Regions from separate parts of the Marinomonas algae genome, predicted to be linked through region 2. Evidence: predicted binding sites of a transcription regulator. Region 2 holds the regulator's gene; each other region holds the start of a gene.
What was found. The regulator PhoB, encoded in region 2, activates phosphate uptake and scavenging genes when phosphate is short. The targets are predictions, from matches to a motif close to TGTCATANNNNTGTCANA.
Positions count from the first base shown of each region.

Region 1: olsF (bifunctional ornithine lipid synthase OlsF) is a predicted target of PhoB. The motif match lies at 1,164-1,181, and genes of this name have one in related genera.
Region 3: ACMUMQ_RS13790 (PhoX family protein) is a predicted target of PhoB. The motif match lies at 1,012-1,029, and genes of this name have one in related genera.

Region 1 is NZ_JBLIXK010000005.1:60,520-62,792, forward strand. It holds gene olsF (bifunctional ornithine lipid synthase OlsF) at 1-1,107, opposite strand, end outside; gene ACMUMQ_RS09085 (hypothetical protein) at 1,260-1,442, opposite strand; gene ACMUMQ_RS09090 (PFL_1563 family small protein) at 1,585-1,767, opposite strand; gene ACMUMQ_RS09095 (ChrR family anti-sigma-E factor) at 1,894-2,273, opposite strand, start outside.
Region 2 is NZ_JBLIXK010000008.1:27,017-29,289, forward strand. It holds gene phoR (phosphate regulon sensor histidine kinase PhoR) at 1-656, opposite strand, end outside; gene phoB (phosphate regulon transcriptional regulator PhoB) at 653-1,348, opposite strand; gene ubiA (4-hydroxybenzoate octaprenyltransferase) at 1,433-2,273, opposite strand, start outside.
Region 3 is NZ_JBLIXK010000012.1:10,948-13,220, forward strand. It holds gene ACMUMQ_RS13785 (methyl-accepting chemotaxis protein) at 1-924, opposite strand, end outside; gene ACMUMQ_RS13790 (PhoX family protein) at 1,167-2,273, shown strand, end outside.

The DNA.
Region 1 (2,273 bases), on a different contig from region 2:
AATGCGATAAGCGCCAACGATTTCGAGCTCTTCTTCATCCCAAAGGATTAAGTGGCGGTAATGTTGGTCGAACTTATCCAAATCCGAGCGTTCGCCAGTGCCTTCACCAACTTTGCGGAAGGCAATTTCACGCAAACGGCCAATTTCTTTCATGGTGACAGACATTGGATCGTAATCAAAAAGGTAGATTTGTTTGTTGTCTTTGGTGCTACCAAGGTGTTCGGATTGTTTCAGTTCGTGTTTGATTAACTGTCGATTTTGAGGGTGTTCGACGGTTTTCTCGGTTTTTAGTAATGGTTTTTTGCCTTTTGCGATACGGTACAAATGGCGTTTAACCAGTTTGTTTTTCTCTTTATCGCTAAGCGGTAGCTGTGCCAATTCTTGAATCGGAATGGCTTGACCGACTTGCATAGGAATTCTGCGATTCTTTTGACGGAACATTTCATTAGCAAGTTGGATGGTGGAAAGAGGGCGATAGACAATTGAGCTGGTGTAAAACAACATAGAGTTACGGCCACCAATGTGAACAGGCAATAACGGGCTGTTGGTTTTTTGTGCCAGTTTGAGGTAGTTCTGATTCCATTTCTGGTCTTTTACACCACTTGGAGAAATACGCGACACTTCGCCAGCAGGGAAGATAATCACGGCTTCTTCATTGTGCAGACAACTCATAATGGCTTTGAGTTGTTGACGACCTGTTTTGCCGCCGATGTTGTCGACAGGCAAAACGAGATTTCTTAATCCATCAAATCCCATGAGCAAATCATTTGCGACGATTTTTACATCAGGGCGAATTTCGCCAACCAATCTTAACAGAGCCAATCCGTCCAATGCGCCAAGAGGGTGATTGGCAATGATCATTGTGCGCCCGCTTGCAGGAATGTTGCGGCGATCTACTTGGCTAACGTGATAACTAAAGTTGAAATGATCTAACACACGATCAATAAATTCGAAGCCGACACAGCCGTCGTTTTTTTCCAGGAATTGGTTTACTTCACTTTCGTGGAATAAGCGTTTTAAGACGCTTAACGTAGGGCGTGTAATAAGGGGGCTTTTGTCGAAAAATTGAGGTGATTTGTTAGCAATCATTTGCTCGACTTGTATCACAGTGTTGCTCCGCTCTGAAAAGAATTTTTATGTTTTATAGGAGAGTAGAGTGAAAATGTGACAGCTAGGTGACAATTGTATGTCGAAAATGTGACCAGTTTGTATGTGAAATACAGTCGAGAAGAGCAGGAATCGTTTATTTAGAAAAAGTCTTATTCGTCTTTGTACGCGTAGAAAAAATTCCAAAGACAATAAAGGGTAAAACCGGCAGCAACCACTGCCCAGAATGGCTCGTTAGAAACCCATTCAAGAACCGACCAAGCAGCACAAAATACAGTGGCTGTGACTCGTCGCCATTTAGGGCGAAAAAAAGCGCGATCTGATTCTGTTAGCATAGGTTGATTTTCGTTCTATAAAAAGTCGGTTTATAAATTTGATGCGCCAACCTATTGTTTGTTTAGAGTTTTCTCTAAAACAGCGTTTATAGAGTTGGCGTACAAATGGAAAAAGCCAATAAGTTTAGGGAATCCAAAATGCTTATTGTGCCTTTGTTTTACTGTTACCTAGAGAGATATGACGTGAGCCTGTTAGTTGAGATTGACCGCTAACACCTGAGTCGATTTTATCTATCTGTCCACCGCGAGCAAGGAACTCCTGCATCTGCTTTTCAATGGATTCCGAAGTTTCCGAAGCAGCTGGCTGTTTCTTTTTAGTTGCCATAATAAATAGTCCTTGTTATTTGAGTGAACAAGGACTATATCAGAAATTCAGTCAACTTGCCTGTTATTGGTTAGTGTTTAGCCACATAAGCTACTGTTTTACTGTGAAAATCACGACTATTCGCTGTTAGGCTCCGGAATAAGGGTGATATCGGCGAATAATTGGATTCAGCAGTCGAGCCAGCCAACCAGTGAATTCAATCGGAGCATCGAGCACAGTTAAACAAATACATTCAGCGTCTTTGGTGACAATAGGCTTATGCTTATGGCTCGCATCACGACTAATAAAGTCGCCTTTGCGGTACACGCCACTTTCATCTGAGAACGCGCCTTCTAAAACCAAGGTGATCTCTTCACCCGTGTGAGCGTGATGAGGCATATGCGAGCCAGCTTTCACTCTGGTTAAGGCAATTTGAGCGCCGCCTTTTTCATTGTGTAACGTTGCAATTTTGAATGAAGGCGACAGTCGCATCCAGTTTAATTCTTCATAACTGTTGCTGATAAATT
Region 2 (2,273 bases):
AAAGGTGTCTTGAGCTCGTGAGAGGCGTTGGCGACAAAGTCTTTTCGCATTTGTTCAAGAAGATGCAGGCGAGTGACATCACGGACAAAAATAAGGTGATCGTTTTTATCGTACAGTGTTGTTTGTATTTCCAGATAAACGCCTTCTTTTGCAGGGGATTTAATAACCAGTGGTTCCCCAAAGCGTTTCTGTGAGAAATAGCGGAAAAACTCCGGACTGCGAACGATGTTGGTGATTATCTGACCTCGATCTACAGGGCGCATCAGACCAAAGAAGTGAGCTGCAGAATTGTTCCACCACTCTAAATTGCCTTGGTTATCCGCCATAATCACGCCTTCTTTTAAGGCGGTCGTCGAGCTTTCGATTCGCGTTAATGCTTGGCGCATTCGACGTTTTGATTTACGTTGCTTTTTCTGCAAACGGTAAACGGCGTCAAAAACGTCTCCCCAAATGCCACTGGCTTCCGGAGGCGACGCCTTACTGGAATAGCGTAACCAGCTATGGAATTGATAAAGCTGGTACAGCTGCCAATACAAAGACCCTAAAACATACAGCAATAATACCCCTAATAACTGACCAATGATCAGGCCAATGACAATGCAAGCTGCAAGACCTGACAGCCAACTTAGTATGGTATTTCGCCAAATGTTTTTCATGCGGACCTTTTTGCTGAGAATCGGTAGCCTGTTCCTCGAACGGTTTGTATCAAGGAGTCGTGAGAGCTGCCAATGGCTTTGCGTAAACGACGAATATGAACATCAACGGTGCGTTCTTCTACATAGACATTACCACCCCAAACCTGATCTAGAAGTTGTGCTCTAGAGTAGGCGCGTTCTTGGTGTGTCATTAAGAATTTTAGCAATCTGTATTCCGTTGGCCCCATATCCAAAGGGCGAGCCCCTATTGTGACTCGTTGACTGATAGGGTCTAGCATTAGCCCTTCAATTTCAATCGGTTCATCAATGCCTTGAGGTGTTGCTCGGCGTAATACGGCTTTTAATCTCGCGACCAATTCACGAGGAGAGAAAGGTTTAGTGATGTAGTCATCCGCACCAACCTCTAAGCCTTGTATTTTGTTGTCTTCTTCACTTTTCGCCGTCAACATGATGACTGGAATTTCAGCCGTTGTGTTGTCTTTCTTCAAGCGACGAGTGAGTTCAATCCCACTGCCGCCAGGCATCATCCAATCAACAAGAATTAAATCTGGTCGATGGTCGACGATAATTTCGTGGGCTTGCTGAATATTTTCGGCTTCTAAATATTCATAGCCTGCCATTTCTAGAGCAATCGCGATCATTTCGCGTATTGAAGACTCGTCATCAATAATTAATACTTTTTTACCGGTCACAGGATCTACCCTCATCTCAGGAACGGTTTTATTAAAGCCGTCAAATGTGACAGTTTGGTTAAAATGTCACAACTTTGCCATATATTACAGAAAATAGCTTAAATTTAGACCAACGAAGAGGCAAAAGCCAATGCGGTTATTGTCTAGAAATGAGCGGAAGCAGGCGGCTTTAGCACGGCTCCGAGCCTGCTTAAATTGCAAATAAAATAACCCGGCACAACACACAAGAGCAATAAAATACGGCCAACCTAATCCAGCCAGTAAACCAACCCAAGTTAAGAGAGATAAAGTCAAACCTTGCAGACAAAGAATGATAAGCAGGTCGTGCTCCCCAAATAAGATGGCTGTCGATTTGATGCCGACTTTGAGGTCATCTTCGCGGTCTGTCATCGCATAATAGGTATCGTATGCGATCGTCCAGAAGCAGTTGGCAACGAACAGCATCCAAAGTATAGGGTCGCTTAAGTCTCCGCCTTGAGCACTGTACGCCATTGGTATTGCCCAAGAAAAAGCCAAACCTAGGAACAGCTGAGGTAAGTGAGTATATCGCTTCATAAAGGGATAAAGTGCAGCAAGGCCTAATCCGACAAATGACAATAAAATGGTTCGAACGTCAGTGAAAAGAACTAAAATAAAGCTTATTGCGCAAAGTGCTGCGAAAAGCGCGAGAGCTTCTTTTGCGGATACACGACCCGAAGGCAATGGTCGGTTCTTGGTACGTTCAACGCTGCCATCTACTTTTCTATCGGCATAATCATTAATTACGCAGCCAGCAGAGCGCATACTAAATACGCCCAAAATGAAAATAACAACGAGGTGCCAATCAGGCATACCATCAGAGGCGAGCCATAGCGCCCATAATGTTGGCCACATCAATAGCAAAGACCCGATAGGGCGATCGAATCGCGTTAGCTCTAGGTAAACT
Region 3 (2,273 bases), on a different contig from region 2:
CGTGTCTGTCATCTGAGCAAACATGCCTTCACGTTCTTGAGTGATTGCTTTGGTTTTTGAAGCAACAGTTTTTAGCTCTTGGCTTTTATTTTCAACTTCTTGGTTGAGTGCGACAGCTTTTGTGAGTGTTCCAGAAAGTCGGTTTACAAAAGTATTATAGTGAGCTGCAATCTTGGTTAATTGGTCATTGCCTGCTTCAGGTAAACGAGCGGTTAAATCACCGTCACCATGTGAAATGTTCTCCATTGCTAGGCGTATTTGACCTATCGGAAGCAGAATCGAGCGCATAATTAAGAACGAGATAAATAAAGCGGCTAAAATAATCACGCTACTAATGATGCTGAGTTTGATGGCTTCTTTATTAAATTGAGCATCAACATCATCTAGGTAAATACCAGAACCGATAATCCAGCCCCAAGCTTCAAAACCTTGAACATAGGAGATTTTTTCAACCGGTTCTTCGCTACCAGGTTTTGGCCATAAATAGTCAACGAACCCTGCGTTTTGCGCTTTTACGACTTTGATAAATTCAGAAAAGATTTTTTTCCCATTTTTGTCTTCAAGACTTAATAAGTTCTTACCATTCAATGACGCGTTTGCACCATGCATTATCATGTTGCCTGCATTGTCATTTATCCAAAAATATTCGACTTCTGAATAGCGAGTATCTTTGATGGTTTCCATAGCAAAGCGTTGTGCCTGCTCTTTGCTCAGCTCGCCAGATTGCTGGAGCGTATAAAAATACTCAAACACGCCAGTGGCAGTTTCAACAACATGCTTTGTTTGTGAGTATTTCTCATTGAGAAGAGATTGTTTGTTGGTGGTTAAGCTTAAATAAATAACGAGTAATAAGCCTAAGGAGAAGAAAAAAACTAAGCTGACTAAGCGTAGATTGATCGAGAATTTACGTAAAGTGTTGATCATTTCAATATCCTCAAAAGCATTATTATTTTATATGCAACTAGTCTCGACATGTTGCCTTTTCCTCATATAACCATAATGCAATCTAGCTGTCATTTTAATGCCATTTTTTCACTGTAGTTTTATGTACAACTTCCTTTTGCAGGGGGAAGTCTTCTTTTAACAGTCAGTATTTACAGAGGCTAATGCGGAAAGCAGTGTTGCTGAGCGGCAGTCATCTATTAACAATATTATAGGGCAGTATTATGAAAACCGTGCAAAAACATGATTTAAGCTTTGATGAGTTAGATGAATTAGTACGACCAGCGCCAGAGGTTGTAGAGTTTGAAGAAGTATCGAATAAGATGGTTTCTCGCCGTGGCTTTTTGGGCGGCGGTGTCGCTGTTGGCGCGGGTGCTTTTGTTATGGGATCAACCACATTAGCCGCAGGTAAAGCGCTTGCTGCTGGGTCAGAAGAATCTCGCCTTGCTTTTAAAATGGTGAAAGCAAATGCGCTTGATACTGTGACTGTTCCAGAAGGTTATAAGTGGGAAATATTAGCGTCTTGGGGAGAGCCTATGTTTTCCAGTACACCAGATTTTAATGGTGCTACTGGCGGTACTGGTGCATCTCAAGAAGCTGCGTTTGGAGATCATTGTGATGGTATGGCATTGTTTGCCCATCACGGTCGTCAAATTCTATGTGTAAATAATGAATACACGAATTTAAAAACACTTCACGCCAATCGTACAGATGGTGTGCCAGCAACAGCAGACGATATTCGCAAAAGCAAAGCGGCTCATGGTGTCAGCATAGTTGAAATAGCCCATAAAAATAATCAATGGAGCATAGTAAAAGATTCGGAGTTTAACCGCCGTATTACTGCCGACACAGAAATGGACATTACAGGTCCAGCTCGTGGTCACAAATTGATGCGTACTTCATCTGATTCTAAAGGTGTTATTGCAAAAGGCACTTGGAACAACTGTGGTAATGGTCAAACGCCTTGGGGAACTTACTTAACCTGTGAAGAAAACTTCAACGGCTATTTCTCTTCAAGTGACGAAAACTTCTCATTAACTCCAGAGATGAAGCGTTATGGCATCAGCCATAAAGATTGGGGTTACAAGTGGGCGATGTCTGACTCTCGTTTTGATGTATCAAAAGAGCCTAACGAGCCTAACCGTGCAGGTTACATTGTTGAGATTGATCCATTAGACCCTAAAGCTCGCCCTAAAAAACGTACTGCGCTTGGTCGTTTCAAACATGAAAATGCAGAGTTAACTATTGCTTCTAATGGTCATGTTGTCGTGTATTTAGGCGATGATGAGCGTGGCGAGTTTTTATATCGCTTCGTTTCTAAGCATAAATAT